One region of the Paenibacillus sp. 2TAB26 genome, then DNA from elsewhere that is predicted to be linked to it. Evidence: riboswitches for the same ligand, from Rfam matches in the RefSeq annotation. Region 1 holds a riboswitch; each other region holds the start of a gene.
What was found. Region 1 has a riboswitch for thiamine pyrophosphate ahead of thiC (phosphomethylpyrimidine synthase ThiC). Riboswitches for the same ligand answer to the same signal wherever they lie in the genome.
Positions count from the first base shown of each region.

Region 2: it holds a riboswitch for thiamine pyrophosphate, as region 1 does, so the genes downstream of both, AB4Z50_RS17985 (ABC transporter ATP-binding protein) here and thiC (phosphomethylpyrimidine synthase ThiC) in region 1, are expected to answer to the same signal.
Region 3: it holds a riboswitch for thiamine pyrophosphate, as region 1 does, so the genes downstream of both, AB4Z50_RS20395 (ABC transporter substrate-binding protein) here and thiC (phosphomethylpyrimidine synthase ThiC) in region 1, are expected to answer to the same signal.

Region 1 is NZ_JBFRGC010000037.1:7,407-14,865, reverse strand. Features, by position in the region: gene AB4Z50_RS31000 (glycosyltransferase family 4 protein) at 1-870, shown strand, start outside; TPP riboswitch at 945-1,049, shown strand; gene AB4Z50_RS30995 (hypothetical protein) at 1,111-1,233, opposite strand; gene thiC (phosphomethylpyrimidine synthase ThiC) at 1,362-3,125, shown strand; gene AB4Z50_RS30985 (ThiF family adenylyltransferase) at 3,118-4,185, shown strand; gene thiE (thiamine phosphate synthase) at 4,187-5,083, shown strand; gene AB4Z50_RS30975 (thiazole synthase) at 5,089-5,907, shown strand; gene thiO (glycine oxidase ThiO) at 5,907-7,055, shown strand; gene AB4Z50_RS30965 (FecCD family ABC transporter permease) at 7,241-7,459, shown strand, end outside.
Region 2 is NZ_JBFRGC010000015.1:13,312-20,770, reverse strand. Features, by position in the region: gene AB4Z50_RS18015 (hypothetical protein) at 1-207, opposite strand, end outside; gene AB4Z50_RS18010 (pentapeptide repeat-containing protein) at 626-1,054, opposite strand; gene AB4Z50_RS18005 (S66 family peptidase) at 1,173-2,183, opposite strand; gene AB4Z50_RS18000 (DUF6855 family protein) at 2,376-2,783, opposite strand; gene AB4Z50_RS17995 (metalloregulator ArsR/SmtB family transcription factor) at 3,133-3,738, opposite strand; gene AB4Z50_RS17990 (DUF1273 domain-containing protein) at 3,943-4,500, opposite strand; TPP riboswitch at 4,588-4,690, shown strand; gene AB4Z50_RS17985 (ABC transporter ATP-binding protein) at 4,715-5,554, shown strand; gene AB4Z50_RS17980 (ABC transporter permease) at 5,535-6,311, shown strand; gene AB4Z50_RS17975 (ABC transporter substrate-binding protein) at 6,308-7,333, shown strand; gene thiD (bifunctional hydroxymethylpyrimidine kinase/phosphomethylpyrimidine kinase) at 7,366-7,459, shown strand, end outside.
Region 3 is NZ_JBFRGC010000017.1:150,095-157,553, forward strand. Features, by position in the region: gene AB4Z50_RS20375 (TatD family hydrolase) at 1-705, opposite strand, end outside; gene AB4Z50_RS20380 (ABC transporter ATP-binding protein) at 706-1,503, opposite strand; gene AB4Z50_RS20385 (ABC transporter permease) at 1,506-2,279, opposite strand; gene AB4Z50_RS20390 (thiamine-binding protein) at 2,269-2,571, opposite strand; gene AB4Z50_RS20395 (ABC transporter substrate-binding protein) at 2,640-3,680, opposite strand; TPP riboswitch at 3,865-3,977, opposite strand; gene AB4Z50_RS20400 (glycosyltransferase) at 4,116-5,588, opposite strand; gene AB4Z50_RS20405 (GerAB/ArcD/ProY family transporter) at 5,680-6,762, opposite strand; gene AB4Z50_RS20410 (Ger(x)C family spore germination protein) at 6,784-7,459, opposite strand, start outside.

The DNA.
Region 1 (7,459 bases):
TTTGTGCTAACGATGAAGCGATTGAATCCAGGCAAACGAGTCTGGCTTTATTTGCATTCCTCCACCTTTATTTCACCCTCCTATATTTCTTCTGCAAACTTGCATAAGTGCTTGCAGGCCGCAGATAGAATCATCGTAAATAGCGAGTTTCTAAGACGAATTGTAGTGTCGAAAGCGCCAGAGGTCGCTTCGAAGCTGCGAGTCATTTATCCTGGGGTAGATACGGCCAGGTTTCCTTCACAATATTCCTCCGAAGGAGCCGCTAAACGGGAGAGTTTAAGGCAAAAGAGAGGATTGAATGGTAAAAAAGTGGTGCTTTTTATGGGGAGGCTTATTCCGCTTAAGGGCGTTCATCATCTTCTCAATATCGTGCCGCAGCTTGCTAAAAGCCACCCGGAGCTCGTTGTTATCATCGTAGGGAGCCCATTTTATGGCTCGCATCGCAAAACGGCTTATGCGCGCAAGCTTGAACAGCTTGGACGCAAATGTCCGGGTCATGTTCGTTTTGTGCCCTACGTGCCGCATTCGGAAGTGCCCAGCTGGATGCTCGTTGCCGATGTAGCGGTCGTGCCATCTGGACAGAGGGAGGCATTTGGGCTCGTTAATGTTGAGGCGATGTCCTGCGGCGTTCCGGTAGTCGCAACACGTGCTGGCGGAATGAAAGAAATTATCCGTAATGGCGAAACGGGCTATTTGGTCAATCAGCTTCATATCGAGCGAGAGCTGCGAGAAAAGCTGCATCTGCTGCTTCGCGATAAACAGCTCAGGCAGAAGCTGGGGCGCCGCAGCCGCGAGCGTGTGGAGCAGACATTTACATGGCGTCACACCGCAGATCGATGGGTAAGGCTGCTGAAGGAAAGCGGACTGTAGCAGGCTGTATTTTTCCGCGGTTTGGAAAATAGAGGGTTGACACCTTTCTTTACTAAACGGTATAGTCAAACAAGGAAATCCACTAGGGGCGCCGTAATGGCTGAGATAAAGCGAATCGCTTTGGTCCCTTTGAACCTGATCTGGGTTATGCCAGCGTAGGAAAGTGGGATTGTGCGTTTATGCTTTGCGCGTGAAAGCTCTGCCGGAATCTGCTGAAGCCTCAGCTTATGCGGCATGACTTTATCTGCTTAAGGGGAACCCTTGCAAGATAACACTCGCATGACGACACTCTTCGACCGCTCCTTTGCTGGAGCGGTTTTTTTGTTTGGCGCCAGTGAATCGATAAAGCTTTGTGGCCGCCATGCACGCTCCAGCAATTGCAGCTCTTGTAGCAGCCTAGCTACTTGTATAGCAGCGGTGTTTTAAACTTTCTCATATGCTTGCGTATGCCTCCAGGAGGAATTCTATTATTCCATTAGGAGGTTTTTGTTATGTCTATTTTTTCTACTCCGCTTCCGGGCAGCCGCAAGGTGTACGTCGAGGGCTCAAAGGGAAACATCCGTGTTCCGATGAGAGAAATTGCACTTGAAGCTAGTACTGGCAGAAATGGTGAAGAGCTGCCGAATGAACCTGTAAAAGTTTATGATGCAAGCGGTCCTTATACCGATGAAACGTATGAGGCAGATGTTCGGCGCGGTTTGCCCGGTATTCGCAGCGAATGGATCTTGCAGCGTGGTGATGTAGAGCCCTATGAGGGCAGGGAAATCAAACCGGAGGATAATGGATTTATTTCGGCTAAAAAAGCAGAGCAGCGAGGCGCGGAACGATTCCCGGGGTTAACGAGGAAACCGCTTCGTGCCAAAACAGGGCAAAATGTTACGCAGCTTCATTACGCCCGCAAAGGGATCATTACTTCTGAGATGGAATACATCGCTATTCGCYAAGGGATGAGTGCAGAATTTGTACGCAGCGAGATTGCAGCCGGTCGTGCCATTATTCCGACTAACATCAACCATCCTGAAAGTGAGCCGATGATTATTGGGCGGCAGTTTCACGTTAAAATCAATGCTAATATCGGCAACTCTGCTGTAGCTTCTTCGATTGAAGAGGAAGTGGAGAAGATGACTTGGGCGACGCGCTGGGGAGCCGATACGATTATGGATTTGTCCACGGGGAAAAACATCCATACGACGCGGGAGTGGATCGTGCGAAATTCACCAGTTCCGGTTGGCACAGTACCCATTTATCAGGCGCTGGAGAAAGTGAACGGCAAAGCAGAAGACCTTTGCTGGGAAGTATTCCGCGATACGCTTATTGAACAAGCCGAGCAGGGCATCGACTATTTTACGATTCATGCAGGTGTACTGCTGCGCTACATACCACTTACGGCAAAGCGCGTTACGGGTATTGTCTCACGAGGCGGATCAATTATGGCAGCTTGGTGCCTGGCACACCATAAGGAGAATTTCCTATATACGCATTTTGAAGACATTTGTGAAATTATGAAAGCATACGACGTATCATTCTCGCTTGGTGACGGCCTGAGACCCGGTTCTATAGCAGATGCCAATGACGCTGCTCAGTTTGCTGAGCTGGATACATTGGGTGAGCTAACGAAGATCGCATGGAAACATGATGTACAAGTGATGATTGAAGGCCCTGGCCATGTGCCTATGCATTTGATCAAAGAAAATATGGATCGTCAGCTAGAGGTGTGCGATGAAGCGCCTTTCTATACATTAGGACCGCTAACGACCGATATCGCGCCAGGCTATGATCATATTACTTCGGCAATTGGTGCTGCAATGATTGGATGGTTCGGCACGGCAATGCTTTGTTATGTAACACCGAAGGAGCACCTTGGCCTTCCGAATAAGGAGGATGTGAAGGAAGGCGTTATTACGTACAAAATCGCAGCGCATGCGGCTGACTTGGCGAAAGGGCACCGTGGAGCGAAGCTGCGTGATGATGCATTGTCCAAAGCGCGATTCGAGTTTCGTTGGCGGGATCAATTCCATCTATCGCTTGATCCAGAGCGTGCGATGGCTTACCACGATGAGACGCTTCCAGCTGATGCTGCGAAATCCGCTCATTTCTGCTCCATGTGCGGGCCGAAGTTTTGCAGCATGCGAATCACCCAAGATATAAGAGAGTATGCCGCGCAAAACGATATGGAAACAACGGAAGCCATTGAAGCGGGAATGAAGGAAAAATCAGATGCATTCAAGGCGGCAGGGAGCAAGATTTATGGTTGATTCTGTTCTTGATGCTTTTGCAGATCGTTATTCGAGGCAAACGAGATTTGCTTTCATTGGAGAGGCAGGCCAGCGGAAGCTGGCCGATGCCTCGGTGCTTATCGTCGGTGTTGGCGCATTAGGCGCTTCGCTTGCGCAGCATATGGTAAGAGCTGGTGTCGGGGAAGTTAGGCTGGTAGACAGGGATTTTGTTGAGCCAAGCAACTTGCAGCGCCAAATGCTTTTTGACGAGGCGGACGCTCTGGCAGTGATGCCCAAAGCAGTGGCCGCTGCCAATCGGCTTCGCCAAATTAACAGCAGTGTAAACATTATGGCGACAGTAGCGGATGTGAATGCACAGAACATTGGATTTCTCGCCGGAGGAGTTCATCTCGTCCTTGATGGGACGGATAATGCAGCGACAAGGCTGCTGGTCAGCGACCAATGCTTTAGACAGCGAATCCCATTTGTTTATGGCGGGGTGGCTGGGGCGCAGGGCATGCAGGCAACATTAATTCCTGGAGAGACTTCTTGCTTGCGCTGCTTAATCGGAGCAGATGATATGGAGCAGGAGGCCGATACTTGCGATACGGTGGGCGTACTCGCTCCAGCGGTTGAATGGATTGCATCTATGCAAGCAGCTGAGGCGATAAAATGGCTCACTGGCAATAATTCGGCGCTGCGTAAAACGTGGTTGAGCATTGATCTATGGTCATTCCGAATGCGGGAATCGGAGCTTCCGGCATTCAGTACCGAGTGCCCATTCTGTGCTCAAACGCCTGATGTAGCAACTGACGGCATGCTTTGTTTTGAAGCTGATAGAGTGGAAGATACTCAAATAAGCTCTACCGTATTATGCGGTAGGGATACGGTGCAGGTGACGTTAGGCAAGCCGGTTGATTTAAAAGAGGTAGAGCAAACTTTGCGAGCGCTTGGCTGCACGCTCACCGTGAATCGGTATTTAGTGAAAGCGATGATCTCTAGCGGAGAGCAGCTGATTCTCTTCCCAGATGGAAGGGTGCTTGTGCAAGGCACAGCGGATGCGGAGAATGCAATTAATCTCGTTAAAACGTTCTTATGAAATGGAAATAAATGATTTTTTTGATGAAAGGTTGTGTTTGAGAATGAGTAGACAAGGCTGGCGGAACTTCAAGCTCTACGCCATTACAGCGAAATCTAATCACCCTGGCAGATCAGTCGTTGAAGTGATGGAGCAGGCGCTGATTGGCGGAGCTCAAATGGTTCAGCTTCGCAACAAAACGGGGACGAGGGAAGAGGTGCTTGAAGAGGCCAAAGCCCTTCGAATACTAACGCGAAAATATAAAGTGCCTCTTATCATTAATGATTATCCTGATCTTGTTCTTGAGACGGATGCTGACGGTGTTCATTTAGGTCAGGATGATATGCCAATTGCCAAAGCAAGAGAATGGCTTGGTACTGACCGCATAATTGGCATATCCACGCATAACCTGCAGCAAGCACTAGCTGCTGAACAGGAGGGAGCCGATTATATCGGCGTTGGGCCAGTGTATCCTACCGAAACAAAGCCGGGCCGTACGGCTGTTACTACGAGTTATGTCAGGGAAGCAGCGCATCATATATCGATACCGTTCGTGGCTATTGGAGGTATCACACTTGAAAATGTTGATGTCGTACTAGCGTCGGGAGCGACACGAATATGCGCAGTTTCAGCCATTGTTGGCCATAATGACCCGGCTAGTGTTTGTCAGGCTTTCTTAAAGAAAATCGATGCCCACCGTTCTGAATATGTTCCTCCCTTTAAGATAGTGAAGATTAATGGCCGCGAGGAGCAGACCAGCGCTAAAACAGTGGAGGAACTGGTCGTCCAGCTGGGACAACAACATAAAAAGCTCGTTATTGAGCTTAACGGTATGATCGTACAACGTGCAAGGTGGGCTGAAACTGAATTACTTGGCGGAAGCTCTATAGAACTTGTACATTTTGTTGGAGGGGGCTGAACATTTTGGGAAATTGGGATCATGAAGATACCCTTCTTATTGGAGGACATGCGCTGCGGTCGCGTTTTTTGTTCGGTACGGGGCGATTTCCAAGTCCTGCTGTACTGCAGCAGGCGCTTGAAGCGTCGGGCTCGGAGGTTATTACGTTCGCGGTTAGAAGGGTTAATCTAGAGAGTGTAGAGGATGATTCGGTACTTCAACACTTTGAAGATAGACAAATGCAATATTTGCCGAATACATCTGGTGCGAGAACAGCGGAGGAGGCTGTTCGAATCGCGCGTCTGGCGAGAGAAGCTGGGCTTGGCAACTGGATTAAGGTTGAAATCAGCGGAGACCATCGAACACTTCTGCCTGACCCTATAGAAACGCTGCGTGCTACGGAGCAGCTTGCGAACGAGGGTTTTATCGTTCTTCCTTATACATCCGATGACCCAATCCTATGCCGGAAATTAGAGGAAGCTGGAGCTTCAGCAATCATGCCTGGAGGATCGCCAATTGGATCTGGGCTCGGATTGCTCAATCCCTATAACCTCGGACTTATTGCGGAGCAGTCGAGGGTTCCAGTCATCATCGATGCGGGTATTGGATCGGCGAAGGATGCTGCGGAAGCGATGGAGCTAGGTGCGGACGGCATTTTGGCTAATACGCCTATCGCTAAGGCACAGGACCCGATTATGATGGCTCGCGCATTTCGATTAGCGATTGAAGCAGGGCGATTGGCATGGCTGGCTGGCCGCATACCGAAAAAACGTTATGCATCTGCAAGCAGTGATTGGGCAGGTTCATTATTTGAAACAGGAGTTAGCGCAGGAGGGGAACAATAATGCCCCAATCGGTAATTATACTAGGAGGCGGCATTATTGGTTTGTCTTGTGCCTTCGAGTCGGCGCGTAGAGGCATGAACGTAACACTCATTGAGCCAAGCGCACTCGGAGGGCAAGCATCCGGCGCAGCGGCAGGCATGCTTGCTCCATTTTCAGAAAATACGGAGCAGCCCGATCAATTTTTTCAGCTGTGCCTAAACAGTCACCGCAGCTACCCGGCGTGGATTAAAGCGATCGAGGAACAATCCGGCATGTCGACGGAGTGGGTGCAGAGCGGAAGCATTAACGTTTTTATGCATGAAGCAGACGTTTTGCCCATACAATCCAGATTGCAGTGGCAAAATGAATGGGGAGCCGAAGCTCAGCTTATTGATGCAGCTCAGCTTAGGAAGCTGGAGCCGATGCTTGCTCATTCGGCAATTGCTGGCGTATTTACGCCAAAGGAGAGCCATGTTTACGCGCCAAAGCTTGTTGCAGCGCTTGAAGAAGCTTGCCGGAGGTTAGGTGTCGTCATCCTATCCCATGCGGGTAAAATTGAAGAGGTTGCAGTTCAACAGAGCGGGGGAGCGTCTGTCCGAGCAGAAACGATGATAAAGAAGGTTCATGCCGATCGGCTAGTCGTCTGCGCGGGCGCTTGGTCAGGTGAATATGAAAGATGGTTCGGACTTTCTGTTCCGATACATCCCATTCGGGGACAAATCTGTTCTTACGAGCATCAAGAAACTGAAGTTCGCCATATGATCTTCTCCAGCCAAGCCTATTGGGTCGGAAAAAGAAATGCTCGGCTCGTATGCGGTGCTTCTGAAGATGTCGCGGGCTTTGAGACGAGTGTGACAGAACGAGGCATCGGCCGCTTAATTCGCAGCAGCAATCAGCTTTTTCCATTTCTTAAAGGCAAAGAAACCGCACATCGGTGGGCAGGCTTGCGTCCCGCAACGCGAGATGGAATGCCAATGCTTGGGCAAGTAGAGGGAATGCCAGCCGTTATTATGGCCGCAGGTCATTATCGCAACGGTATTTTGCTAAGTCCAATCACAGCTCATATTGTTGCTGATCTATTGGAAGAAAAGCAGGGAGAACCGTCGATCAGCAGATTTTCTCCTAACCGCTTTACGACTATTGCTATGAGAGGAAGACTTTCTACTTGATAGGAAGCTGCATTAAGGCAGCACGAAATATCTAAATTATTGCATTGAAAACATATGAAAAATCTGCTATATTGAAAACGAGAATCGTTATCAGTTGAGTAGGTTTTTTTTTATGTCTGGAAACAGACTTCCTTTATGAAGCATTTTTTATCAACCAAAGTATACATACAGAAGGGTAGTTTTCAATGTCTTCTCTATCAAGCAATAAAGCGCTGGCAGGCACAAAGCTGCGCACACGGCCGCTAGTGGCTACGATTATTTTATTTGGCGGGTTTGCAGCACTCTTATTATCGCTCGCATTATCTATCTCCGTCGGTGCAGCAGATATCAGTCTCTCAACGGTTTGGGATGGCGTATTCCACTTCAATGAGGAAAACATTCAGCATCAAATTATTAAAGAGCTT
Region 2 (7,459 bases), on a different contig from region 1:
CAAATCTTTTCTTGACAGCTGCGGGCTCGTTCTTAACTTATATATGGAAAAGCCAATTAGACCCGTTATGAATAATGATTGAGCCAACCATCTTGAAACAGTTAAAAATGCTGGAGTGTTATTAACGATGGGGTTTAAAAACCAACGAAATGGATCAAATAACATTGCCGCAAGAATCATTGCCCATGCCAACAAATGAATCGGCAAAGCAGTTAAAATATGGTTTCGAATAGCTGCTCTCCTCCTATTTTTCGATCAGATATTATAGAGACGTGACAATTTAGATCAATGTTGCTTTGCTAACGGACATCAGGTACTCTATTTGCTACATTTTCACCCTTTTTTGCAAACTAACGGACATAGAGGACCTTATTCAGCTTCAAAAGTTATATTTATCCTCCTTTTCACAGCCATAACGTATCCTATGTCCGTTAGCAAACCGATTGTACGTTAACCGCATAAATAGCGTCCTCTATGTCCGTTACTGATACTTCTAAATCGTGAACAACTCCTACTAGCAAAACTCATCCCATTGATTCTAAAAAAAACCGCAAAAGGCTGCCTTGTTGGCGAACTTTTTACGGCTTTAAGTGATCGTGCCTCGCTGGATAAAGTTGATTTATTTTTATTTTTGCTCCATAGCTTTAAACTGTTTAATTAAACTTTCGATATCAATTCCGTTTATAGTTAAACCAGAAATATCGCAGTTGTCCAATTTAGCATTCTTCAAATTGCAATCCGTAAACACGCTTTGATGTAAATTACAATTGGTTAATTGTACAGGTGTTCTGTTGAATTCAACATCAGGCTGATTTGGATTACCGAATCCAATGTTGCGAAAATGGGCTCCGCCCCACTGTGCACCGTCAATGACAAACTCACTCAAATTAGCATCGGAGATATGTAATCCCGTTAAATTCACATCATTCATATTCATACCGCTAAGATTACAACAGTTAAGCGTGACCTGCTCCGCCCGAACATTTTTGAAGCTGGAAGCTGTAACATCTGAATTAACGATTGTCAGGATCTCTTTTTCATTTTCTAATTTCATATTTTACCCTCCAAATTATCGTTTGAATTCTATTCTAGTTTAAAACAGCAGCTGATTTCTGTCCAAAATAATATTCACAATATCATGTATTGAAATAAATGACATATAGTAGATTTTATTATTGCACGGCCGATTCTTCAATCGAAAAAAGTATCCCTCGTTCCTCAGTGGCTTGCAAACTTGCCATAACACCATTCGGAAGTACAATCATAGGGTCCGTGTGGCCAAAATCCGCATCATATATAACCGGAAAATCATATCCTCTCGTTGCATTTTGCAGCAGCTCTTGCAACGAATCTTCTTCATTAAATCCTACATTTGAATGGAATCTTCCAATAATCAGACCGGAAATTTGATCAAAAATACCCATCTGGCGAAATTGTGTAACATATCTATCAATTGTACTTGGATGCTCACTCTCGTCGTCTTCTAGACACAAAATTTTGCCCTCGAAGCTTGGTAAATAAGGTGTACCTGCCAGCAGGAGAAGTGTACCCATATTCGCAGCTAGTATAGGTCCTCTCGCATGCCCTGGCTTTAAAATCTTCATGCCTGTATTAGGTACGGTCGCTCTTGGGCGTGAATCGTCAATGTCCCAGCTTAAATGTTCCTCTGTCCAATGATCGCTGGAGTTAATCATTCCTATTGGTGTATCTTTCATTAAAGTTCTTACAAAGGAATGGTATGTAAAATCAATGAGCCCGCCAAATTCTCCGAATTGCGGCATAATAGCGGGTCCCATAAATGTAATAAGATTTGTTTTTGCATGTATGCCTGCTAAAAGTGCAGTGATATCACTATACCCCATTATAATTTTTGGATGGCTGCTAATAAGCGAATAATCTAATTCTTCAAGCAGTTGATGTGAATTGTATCCCCCGATTGTAGCGATAATTGCTTTTACATCAGGGTCATGAATCATATGATGAAAATCATCCAAACGATTATTTAGGCTTCCAGCCGTGTGACCTGTTCTCTTCCTGCTATGCTGTCCTGTAATTACTTTAAATCCCATATTTTCTAAAGCATTTATTCCACGATTCAACCTGTTAGGGCAATAAAAAGCAACAGGCGAGGATGGTGAAACAATTCCAATGGTATCTCCGGGTTTTAGTTTATCGGGTTTCAATTGTGAGGATGTCAAGGAATAACCCTCCTAATCATTCTTTTTAAATGAATATATACAAATATTTGTAAGTTCTCAATCACTCTTACAATAAAAAAAAGCTGCCATTGCGGCAGCCAATCACTCGAACTCAATAATCATTCACAATAGGATTGTATGGTTCTCGTCCTATTTCAAGTTTTCACACCACTGCGATTAAATGGACTTCATCCGATTATTCCTTGGATTATGCTCTACTTCTGCAAGCCCCAGCTTCTCCATTAATGGTGGAAGATACATTCCGAATCTGCCGCGCAACCCTTTTTTCAATCCATACCAGCCGCCAATCGGGTTTTCAGACGAGCGTCCCCATGCTTCAACAGTACCCTCTTTAGCAGGCTTCTGCTCATCGGCGCTTCCAAGCTCAATCCAGTCACCATGTTGTTTGAGCATCGCGCTTAAGTCATCAATGCAGCGGAAATCATAATGCAAGACCGTCTTCCCAACTGTGCATACTAAAATTTCTTTACCGTCCTTTTCATCCTTATACATTTCATATTCAGATGTATGAGGGGGTGTTTTTAATTTCCATGGGTTTTCTTTAGTACCTTCTGCCAACGTCATATGTATTCGCTCCTTTTGTAATCCACTCTTATTATGTACTTTATCTTTCAGATATCCTTCAGAAGTTACTACATTCGATAAAAAAATTACTTTTCCTTTATGACGCAGTAGCACAGCAGCCGCTCGATGAGTTCAGTTTTACTTCTAACGGACATAGAAGCCCTTATTTGCAATATTAAAGGCTAAATTAGATTCTATCGGACATAGAGTCCGTTATTTGGCAGAAATCGCAGCCTTTTATAACGATTAGAGCCAAATAACGGCCTTCATGTCCGCAACCAATGCCAATAGAAGAGGAATAAAGCAAATAAGGCATCTGATGTCCGTTATTATCATAAACAACTTCCGCTTACGAAAGAATCTCCCACTTCGCCCATATTTCTTGGGGATTCAATTCGTAAATATCATTTTCTCTAAACATTAGTTGATGCATAATGAACTCTCTGCGAATGGTCGCGAAGTCGTCATGATAACCTTTGATAAATTCGTTAATTTCCTTCTCTGTATACTGTTTCCCTCTCGTCAAATGAGAAACCATATGCTGAAGCACGATCAATTTTTTCTTATGCTGAGCCGGCATATGCTTCAGCTTACCCTCAGCTGTAAAAAAGTTGCGGATGACTGAATCCTTCAGTTTCTTATTGCTGTCCTCCATGTCGTCCACTCCCTTCTCTGTGCCTGCATTCCGATAAATGAGCTCCGCCGCCGCATTAGCGTTGCTCTTAATAAAATAATGGTTCAACGAAAAATAAATCGTATTTTTCTCTCTGCGTTCATTAATTAAGCTGGCCTCTCTTAATTTGGTTGCATGATGCGTAATCGTAGCAGGCGTCACGCCTAATTTCTCTGCGAGCACCTGTCCGTTAAGCTCACCTTCAGCCAGCATAATCAACAATTTAATTCTCGTCGGATCGGATAATGCCTTATGATAGGCTACCACCTTATCTAATTGCACCGTTCGCCACCTCTTCCTCCACCAAACAAATTTAACTTTCGTCTAATTAGATGTTTATCTAATCAGATAATAATACGCCACCTATTATTTGTCAAACACAATAATCTCGAAAATACAAACTGTCAGCTTTGCGCATAAAAAAAGCTGACAGGTCTCTGCCTGCCAGCATGAAATAAACTCCTCTTACTCAACTCCCATGCATCGTTAATTTTCCGAATACAGGTTGTCATCATCCGCAATGCTCTGAATGTCCTCCGAGCTTATGCTGAAATAACCATAGCCCTCAGCCTGCTGTTTCTTTAACGCTTTTTCTTTAAAAAACTTGGGGCTGCCCTCGCCTGCATCCTCATCATAAACGAGCAAAATACCGTCCGTTTTCCGAAACAGCAGCTCGTCCCTAGCCGTAAACTGCCAAATGCCATTATACGGCTGGTTGCTGACCGAAGCGTAATAATCGACCCCTTTTAAAACCTGCTGATAAAACTCCTTTTTATCATCCTTCCATTTCTCTTCCGGATTGCTGTATGCCGAAATAATTGAAAGTCTCAAATGAGGATAAATTTCCTTCAGCGCAATAACGACCTCGCACGCCCACAAATCCACGCCATATTGACCCGGGGTAATCACCCACTCAAGCCCATCTTCTATAAGCGGAACCAGCTTGCCTGTCAGCGCTTTTTTTATATAAACAATGCCCTCATGCTTCTGGCTAAAAATATTAAGCTCATGCGCTCGGTAGCCCGTTACGAGTAAATTTTTCATTTGTCCAACGCCTTTTCGGATAATTATGGTTTACATCTATCCAGTGTATGCTATAGTAGATAAAATACAAATTGCATATAAATCTATTTATTTCACTAGGGGAGCCTAACGGCTGAGATGGAGCATCTGCTCCGGACCCTTGGAACCTGATCTGGATCATTCCAGCGGAGGGAAGTGGAGCAGCAAAGCATTCATTCATGCGCGCAAGCCTTGTGTGATCGTTAGACCCGCTCATTTCCCCTCGGAAATGGGTGGGTCTTTATTTGTTTACGGAGGGATGCGTATTACAGCTATAATCTCACTTCACCAAGTAAGCTACACCTACGACAAGCTTGCTGAAACATCTATACTGTCTAATCTTTCGCTTCAAGCCTACTCAGGTGAGTTTGTCTCTATCATCGGTGCTAGCGGCTCAGGCAAAAGCACGCTCTTTAAGCTCATGGCTGGATTGCTTCAGCCTAGCCTAGGCGAAATTAGGCTGCATGGCAAGCCTACCCCCAATCGTCTCGGCAAGATTGCTTATATGCCGCAAAAGGATCTTCTTCTGCCATGGAGAACAATACTCGGCAATTGTCTGCTTCCACTTGAGATGACACGCAGCAATCCCCATTATAACACGATCCAAATCTTGGAGCTGCTAGAGCGCTTCGGACTGGCAGGCTATGAACAAGCTTACCCTGACGAGTTGTCAGGCGGCATGCGACAGCGGGCAGCTTTTCTGCGCACACTAGTAACCGGACAAGAGCTGCTGCTGCTGGACGAACCGTTTGGCGCGCTTGACGCCATGACCAAACGCGGTATGCATAAGTGGCTGCTAGAGCTGTGGAGCGACCTTGGAAAAACAGTACTCTTTATCACACATGATCTTGAGGAAGCGATATTGCTGAGCGACCGCATTTATTTATTGCCAAGTGCAGCTAACGAGGCGCAAGGGATACAGGAAATAGTCGTTCCTTTGCCGAGACCAAGACACTATGAGCAAAATTACGAACCCGACTTCATCAAGCTGCGGCAAGATTTGGAGCGAAGACTGCATGCGCAAACCTCTAATTAACCAGTGGCTGAGCCATTACGGACTATTCATACTGCTGCTCATTAGCTTACTGCTCGTTTGGCAAGCGGTCGTACAGCTCGGATTGGTTCCACCCTACATACTGCCGTCACCTAGCTCAATAGCTCAGGCATTAATCGAAGATGGCCATCTGCTGCTTGGCAACCATCTGCTGGCTACGCTTAAAGAAGTGTCCCTCGGTTTTCTATTGTCGATTATTATTGGGACTACGCTCGCAGCAGGCATGCACACTTTCCGAATACTGGAGAAGGCGCTGTACCCGTTTGTCGTCATCAGTCAGACCATCCCGCTTATCGCTCTGTCTCCAATTTTCATTATGTGGTTTGGCTATACGATTTGGAGCAAGGTCGCTGTTGTTTTTTTGACTGCTTTTTTCCCTATCGTTGTGAGCACCTATGACGGGCTTAAGAAAAGCGGTAGCGAATATGAAGAGCTGCTGCTCACAATGGGAGCAACGCGCTGGGGTATTTTCAGAAAAATACAAGTCCCCATCGCCCTACCGTCCTTCTTCTCAGGACTTAAGTTATCGATCGTTTATTGCGTTGTAGGCGCCACCATCGGTGAATGGCTTGGAGGCAGTGAAGGCCTAGGCTACTATAGCCGCCGAATGTCCAGCAATTTGAACGCCGACTCCATGTTTGCATCCGTTTTTCTGCTATCCCTCATTGGCATCTTATTATTTGCTGCCATTGTCCTATTGGAGAAATCAATACTAAAGAGAAAGAGGTTCAATACATGATCATCAAAGCAAAAATGAAATGGATTATTCCGATGCTTGCTTCTCTGCTGCTCGTACTTAACGGGTGCAGCAGCAACGCTGTCCCAACTGAAAACAAACCCGAGGACACTACGGCAAAACAGAATCCTCAGACTATTAGCATTATGCTCGACTGGTATCCAAATGCGGTGCATTCCTTCCTCTATGCGGCTCAAACAAACGGTTATTTTGCGAAGCATGGTTTAGAGGTCAACATTCAAATGCCCGCGGATACGAATGATGCATTGAAGCTAGTGGCTGCCGGCAAGGTTGATTTGGCGCTCAGCTACCAGCCACAGGTATTGATGGCTCGCGGCGAGGAAATTCCTGTTAAATCCATTGCAGCAATCGTCAGGCATCCACTTAATCATCTAATGGTACCAGAAGGCGGAAGCGCCAAATCACCCAAGGAACTTGTTGGTAAAAAGGTCGGCTTCTCCTCCATCCCTCTGTATGAAGCAATGATGCGCACCATGATTAAGCATGACGGCGGCGACCCGCAAAATGTGGAAATGATTGACGTTGGTTTTTCCTTTATTCCGGCTATAGCAACCAATAAGGTAGATGCGATCATCGGTGGATTTATTAATCATGAGCAATTGCTGCTTGCCAAGGAAGGGCATCCCATGACGGCGATAAACCCAACTGATTTTGGCGTGCCGGATTATTACGAGCTTGTGCTTGTAGCAAGTGATCAAGGACTAGCTGAGAAGCAGGCGTTGTTCAAAAGCTTCATCGCAGCCATTACGGAGGGTCAACAATTTGTAGCTGAAAATAAACAAAAATCGTTGTCGATTTTATTTGAGCATGAGAACCAGACCTCCCCTCTCGATCAAGTAATCGAGACAAAAAGCTTGGACATTCTTCTGCCTCTCATGGATGCAGGGAAGCAATCATTTGGATATCAGGAGCCTGCTTCTTGGTCTAATGTTAGGGATTGGCTCGTCGATAACGACTTGCTGCCAGACAATATAAAGGCTGAGGATGCTTTTTCAAACTTGTAAATTAATTCTACTCTTTCGAAGGAGATGCACGGATGGGAAGATATCAAGCACTTACGATTGCAGGCTCGGACTCCGGCGGCGGCGCAGGTATTCAAGCTGATCTAAAAACATTTCAAGAGCTCGGCA
Region 3 (7,459 bases), on a different contig from region 1:
CGTTTCCACCATCAGCAGCTCAATGGGATACTCCCTTACAAGCTGCTGTATTTCTGCCTCGTAAGCGACGTCTGGCGTTATCGACACCAAGTAGCCGCTTGCCGCCATTCGGCGGATAACCTCAGCATCACCCTTGAACCAATGAAAATGCGCTCTGCGAACACCATGCCGCTCCAATATGTCGCAAGCTTTGCCGGCGTCCTCATATACTGCATGCAATACAATCGGACGATCAAGTTCGTTGGCCAGCGCAGCAAACCGATCCAGCAGCTGCAGGTATGGATTCTCATCAAAAACGATATTTCCCCCAGCTTGCTGCGCTTCTGTTCGCGTATAATACGGCAGCCCTACTTCGCCAATTGCAAACCGTTCCCCTGCTTCATGACGCAAACGAATCCAATCGAATAGCTCATCAAGCTCCTTATCGGCTGGTATGGGCTGTTCTGGGTGGAAACCATAAGCAGGGTGCACACGCCCTGCGTAACGCAGGGCAATGTCACGGTTCACAATAGACGATTCCAAATGCATAGATACGGCAATCACAGCTGCTACACCTTCTGCGAACGCACGCTCTAGAAGCTCATCACGCTGCTCTGCTTCATACAAATCAATATGAATATGCGCGTCTATGCATGTGCCTTCCTGCTGAGGAGATTCCGAGTACAATTGCCCTTCGCGCGGATCATTGCTTGTTTGTATCGCCATCTATACGTTTCCTTCCTTCGCACCCGTCTTAAGCAGATCATAAATGCGCTGCTTCATCGCATAAAACCGTGGGTCTGTCCATAAAGACTCATGACGCGGACGCTCGAATGGCACTTGAAATTCCTCCAGCACCACTGCCGGCGATGGTGACAGCACAATAATCCGATCCGATAGAAACAAAGCCTCTTCAATACTATGGGTAACGAGCAGCACCGATCTTCGATTCAGCTCCCAGATCGACATAAGCCACTGCTGCATTTGCTGCCGCGTCAAGGCGTCCAGTGCGCCAAACGGTTCATCCAGCAGCATGAGATTCTGCGGAGCAAGCAGTGCCCGGAGGAAAGAAACCCGCTGCTGCATTCCTCCAGAGAGCACATGCGGATAAGAATCCGCATATTCCTGCAGCCCGATTCGCTCGAGCCATTCCTTTGTCCTCGCCTTCGCGAGTTTTTTATCAACGCCAGAGATCGTAAGAGACAACTCTATATTGCCGGCAACGGTTTGCCATGGAAGCAGCGACGATTGCTGCGGCATATAGGAAATATGTCCGCGTTCGCCCGTCGTTTGCTTGCCATCGATCCAAATTTCGCCTTCCGTAGGACGTTCCAAACCGCCGATAATTTGAAACAAGGTTGTTTTACCGCTGCCGGACGGCCCTACAATCGATACGAACTCCCCATCTGCTATTGAAATGGATAACCCGCCAAGCACTTCTTTGCTCATCTGTCCTTTGCCAAACTTCATTCGAATATTTTGCGTTTGAAGCGTCACTGAATGATGCTCAGCACGATTGACCACTGTCAGCTCACCTCTTTCTCAGGGCGCCAACGTATGACAAGACGCTCCGCTAACGTTACTAAACCAAATAAAGTCAAGCTCAGCGCAACGATGATGGCAACTGCCGCAAATACACGATCTGGCATAAAACCTTTGGACGAAATAAGCATAAATGAGCCAAGACCCTTGTTTGTACCAAGCCATTCGGCAACAACCGCACTTAACACACTATATGAAGCCGCAATCTTCAAGCCGGAAAATAAATGAACAATCGCATGAGGAAGCTCTAGTTTCCAAAACAGCTGCCATTTGCGAATACCGATCATTTGCAAATAGTTGCGAAGCTGTGCATCGGTATTCATAAGCCCGCTCAGCATGGCAACCGTGATGGGGAAAAAACATACCATGATGACCAGCAGCGCCTTTGGCAGCATGCCATAGCCTAGCAGCATCGTCAAAATTGGAGCAATCGCTATGATGGGTACGTTTTGCGACAGCACGAGCAGTGGATATACCGCCGATCGAACGCCAGGAATTAAATGCAGCAAAGCGGCGAGCATTAAGCCCACCGCCGATCCTCCTAAAAAGCCGATAAGTGTCAGCTGCACTGTTGCTCCCGTATGCATCATTAACCTCGGCCAAATCGCGATAGCTCCCTTCACGATCGATATCGGAGAAGGAATGAGCCATTGTTGAAATAATCCAAGTGATGCAGCTGCCTGCCAACAGGCAATCAGCACGATCAGCAGCGCTGCCGGCTGCCATATTTTCGACCAAATCGATTTCTTATTGCCCATCTGGATATTTCTCCAGCAGCCTGCCCATGGAAGCGCCGTTTGCCGGATTGTAGTAAATTTTAATTTGTGAAATAACGGACGGGCAGCCCATCTCCGCCATCGCCTCGCTCATCGACTGTACGACGCTGAGCAGATGGCTCAGCTCACCCTCCATCGTCGTTTCAAGCGGTGCTACACGGTAAGGAACACCGGCCGCTTTAATAATATCAATGGCACGATCTACGTAGGGAATTACGCTCTCGCCGCCTGGTGTTGTCGGTAAAATTTGAATACTTACTAATGCGTTTGCCATTTGATTTCCTTCTTTCTCATCGTTGTAAGTGAGAACGGGCTTTCCCGCCCTCCGTATGTTCGAATAGCTTATTGTGGTAAAAATTCGTTCGTAAATGCCTTCTCCGCTTCAAGCTCCTTCTCCAGCAGCTTGTGCTCAAACATCCATGCTGCATAGTTTTCCCATACGCTTAGCTTCTGTTCGCCCCAGCGCGGTGCGTCATCCTGATATTTCGAGCTTAACCATTTTTGGCTGGCGCGCACAAGCTCCGCATTCAAATCCGGCTCTGCTTTTATTAAAATTTCTGCTGCATCCTCCGCATTGCTGATCGCGTATTGGTAGCCTTTGGATACGGCAGCAGTAAACGCTTTGACTGTTTCCGGCTTATTCTTAATCAAATCTTCGTTCGTCACGATTACCGGCGTATAATAATCCAGTTTGTCGCTGTAGTCTGTTAAATAAACCATATTGATCTTCTCGCCGCGCAGCTCTGCTTCCACGCCAGTCCATGCGTAGTAAATCCATGCAAAATCAATATCGCGTTTCACTGCCGTAAAGAAGTCGCCGTCGCCGATGCTTATCATATTTACTTTACTTACATCTGCGCCCTTCTCCTGCATAAGCGATTGAATGACCGCCTCCTCAACAGGAGCGCCCCAGCCGCCATACGTTTTGCCTTCAAATTTCTCAGGTGAATCGATTCCCTTTGCAAGCGGTGAAGCAAAACCTGAGGTATTGTGCTGAATGACAGCGGCGATCGATACGAGCGGCACGCCGGCAATTCTCGCCATCGTGACAGACTCCTGATAACTTACACCAAACTGCACATTGCCCGAAGCGACCATTTGATCGGCACCGCTTTGTCCTGGTTGAATAATTTCAACATCCAGACCTTGCTCCTTAAAAAAACCTTTATCTCTAGCTACATAAAGTCCGGTATGATTCGTATTTGGTGTCCAGTCGAGTACAACCTGCACCTTCTCTAGCGGCTTGTCCGCTGTTCCCTCTTGCTCTTTCGGCTGTTCGCCCTTGTTCCCAGCGCCACCGCCGCAGCCTGCCAGCGCCAATACGAACACTAGCATCGCGGCCACGATTTTCCACGACAAATGCCCTGTTTTTTTCTGATTCATGATGTTGTTCCCCTCTCCATGCTTCGATTCTTATAGGCGACGACTCCTCGTAGTATCCGGTTCCATGGCTGCATCATTCTAATCGCAACAAAAAAAAGCGTCCCCCTAATCCGGAGGACGCCATATCATTGGCTGTGCAGCTGTTTATACAGCAAATGCTTGATCAATTTGATCTCGCCTGCTTACTAAACAGAGCTTCTGTCCCTACGCTGGCATTATCCAGATCAGGTTTAACGGGTCGGAATTGTATAGAAAATCCCCTCTCAGCCGGCCTAACCAGCTCCCCGGAACATATTCGGTTTCGTCAATACCATTCATTGTATAGCAAAACCCGCATTTAATGCTAGTTTTTTTTGAAAATGATTATCATCAAGCCACGATACTCATCCTCTTACTATATACGGCAGCCAGAACGTGCAGCTCCTGCACCAGCTGTCATTGCCCTAAATCAATATGCTCATCCAGCCATTCAACCTTTGCTTCTTCAGCGGCCTTCGAACTTTCTAAGTCTGCCTTTCCTTTGGTCTCTGCTGCTGGAGCAAGGCGTCCATATACGAGCAAATAAGCGGCTGTCAGCTCTTTTGACATCTCTTCAGACGTTAGCTGCTCTAACAGATGGATGTATTCTAGCTGCTCCTGCGGTTTATTATCCGCACGTGTAATCTTCACATAGGTAAAACCGGCCTGCAAATAAAGCTGGCTAACTTGTTGTGCTGAGTACTGTGATGCCGCTTGATGCTGTGCTTGTGCATTAACAGGATCTAAATATTGCCGAATATTGTTGAAATAATAGCGATTGGCAAAGCACCCGACTAGCCAGCCGCCAGGTTTTAGAAGACGAACTAGATTTTTCATGGCTTGCGGTGTCCCGTATGCATGAGCATCTCCGATTACGATGCCGTCAAGACCTTCAGCAGGCAGCCTCCAATCCTTCGGATCATTCGAGCGGAATACAGTAATTCCCGAAGCTTCTGCTACTCTAGCCGCCAGCTCGTTACGCTCAACTCCGTACCATATTGCGGATGGGAATTGCTTTTTCATATGCAATATCGTAGCTCCGCACCCGCAGCCTATTTCCATAATCGAGCAATTCTCGCGTCTGTACTCATGCGATTCCCGCTCAATTACGGTGCTAAAATCCATTCTAATATACGTTGCATCACCAGGGTCAAAGCCCCATTTGGACATAAAAACAATGGCATTTTTTCTGAAGTTTTGTACATATTGTTCTGGCTCTGAGCTAAAGGAGATGCTCCCGTAATGATGAATAAACGTATCGCCGCACAGCATCAGCTTATATCCCGCCAGCCGGAGCCGCAGGCTATAATCATCATCTTCAAAGTTGCCGATACCGAAGATCTCGTCGAGCGATCCCGTTTTCTCCCATGCTTCTCTCCGCAGCAAAAGGCAGTAGCCGACCAGCTTCACGCGCTCCTCCCATTTTGTTCTGTCAGGGTTGGCATGCAGTGCCGAAGCAAACAGCTCCATTTCATCTATCGTCGTATAGGTGACCGGGATCGTCGTCCAGTAGGAAGCCGAATTCGTAACGGGGCTGACCGCCCCGATTCGTTCATCACTAAATAAGCAGCGCTTGAGACCGTCAAGCCAGCTTGGCGTTACGATTGTATCGTTATTTAGCAGCATCAGAAGATCGCCCGAGGCCGCGGCCAATCCTTGGTTGCAGCCCTTAGGAAAACCAGCATTGCTGCCATTGTCGATTACGATAATATCGCTCTCGCTTTTAGCCCATTTTACCGTATCATCCGTCGAACCATTATCTACAATAATCAGCTCATAGCTGCCTCTCTGCGTATGTCTCCGAATACTCTCCACACATTGCTTCGTGTATTCAAGCTTATTGTAGGTAACGAGAATAATGCTTGTCATGCAGCTATTGGCATCGCTCACGCGTATCCTCCTCAAGCAAGCATAAACGGCTCACTTACCCATAAAATATGTCAGCCTATCCGCTTGGGTGAGCACTGTGCGCAACTTTCAATCATGCAGCCTTTTTGTATTTCTTGCGTATTCCGACGAAAAGCATAAGCAGCGGCAGCACAATTTGGAACAACGGCGCAATCTTCAGCGTAACATCGAGTCCAATCCAAATATGGGAAGTATTATTGGCTTCGATAAACGACGCCCCATAAATAATGAGACCAATGGGCAGCACACAATATCGGTAGGCAATACCAGTGATCATATTGAACATGAATACCGATGCCATGTATAGCGCCGTCATTTTGACATATAGACCGATGAACAGAAGCAATGTTACAAGCACATCAAGCCTCTCCAATATATTAGCAAGCCTAATTAACTGCACAACCTCAAGCAGCGGCAGTGCTGTAAGCGAGGACAGCTCCGGCCCTAATACGCATAGCGTAATGATATTCATTAGAATTAGAAATAAAGATACGCCAATATAGGCCTTGTAAGTGACTGGCCCAATCCCTTTCTTCTCGCTCACGTGTTTCCAAAAAACGAAAAAAATAACCATTTGCCCAAATGGAAAAGATACTAAATCTGGAAAGGCCGCCTTCACGACAGGCCCAATTCCGTGTTCAAAAACGGGAAGCAAATGTGCTATTTTGGGCAACCTGGCAACAAACAGGAGCAAAATAATAAAAGCATAGCTGAGCGCTGCAATCGGAAATAGAAGCTGTACGACACGGACAAATACTTCCACTCCCTTGCTGACGGTATAAGCGGCGGCGCTCATAATCAGCAGCATAACAATCCATTTCGGGGTAAAGGTCAGCAGCGCCGTCATCGTAAGCTCCCCGACGTCCCGTACGTTGCGCATCGATTCATAAGCAAACCATAACGCGTGAAGTATGCCTACAAAGCCGCCGATCCATTTTCCGAAGTGTATAACATAAAGCTCAGCAAGCTCCGAATTCGGGGAACGCTTCTGCACCTGGACGTACATAACGATAAGCAGCAGACCAGCAATCGCAGCAAGCGTCATCGCCAGCCAAGCATCCTGCTTCGCCTGTATGCCGAGCTCGAACAAAGGGGTGCTGCCTATCAAAAAAACGATGATCAAAATCGAAAGCTGGTTTTTGCCAATCTGCTGCATAGGGTCTCCTTTCTGCTTATGTTATTGGTGGTCCTTTTCCTGCGCCTTCTTAAATCCACTTCCGCTAAGGCCAGTTGAATTCAAATTCACCTTAACTTTCATCTTTATTTCGATGTTCGAAAACTGCTCCGACCAGCTGCCCGACGTTTTTAACCATTGCTTTGGATATTTATTGTGAATGATCGTTCCGAAGCCGATTACATCTGCTTTATGCTTACTGACAGCGCTCCAGCCTTTTTGCATAATTGCGGCAATCTCGTCCTCAATCCGTTTTTGTATCTTCTCTATTTCTTTCGGATTCATGAGATCACCCTCGCAATTGTACTCCATCAGCGTTCCAGTCGCCTTTACGTTCAAATCCATCAGCCAATTGCCATCTGAAGATTTAGGAGTCTGCGTTGTATCCGAATGTGTGATGCGAATAGATGAGTTTTTCGGCTCGTTCTTGTCCGCTGAGCATGCGAATGAAACCGTCGTTTTTTTTACTTGATTTGCAAGCCACATCAGGCCTTGGCTTTCTTCGTTGTTGATCCAGCCTACCAGCTTGTCACCTTCAATAAGGCCCAGCTCAAACAATCTGACCTTTGAAGGTGTACTGGTGTACGCAAGCTGCCCTGCATTGTCCACACTTTCTTTCGTACCGGACACAATTAATCCGGGTATGCCAGTGGCCCTTGTCGTTCCCAGCAAATCAAGC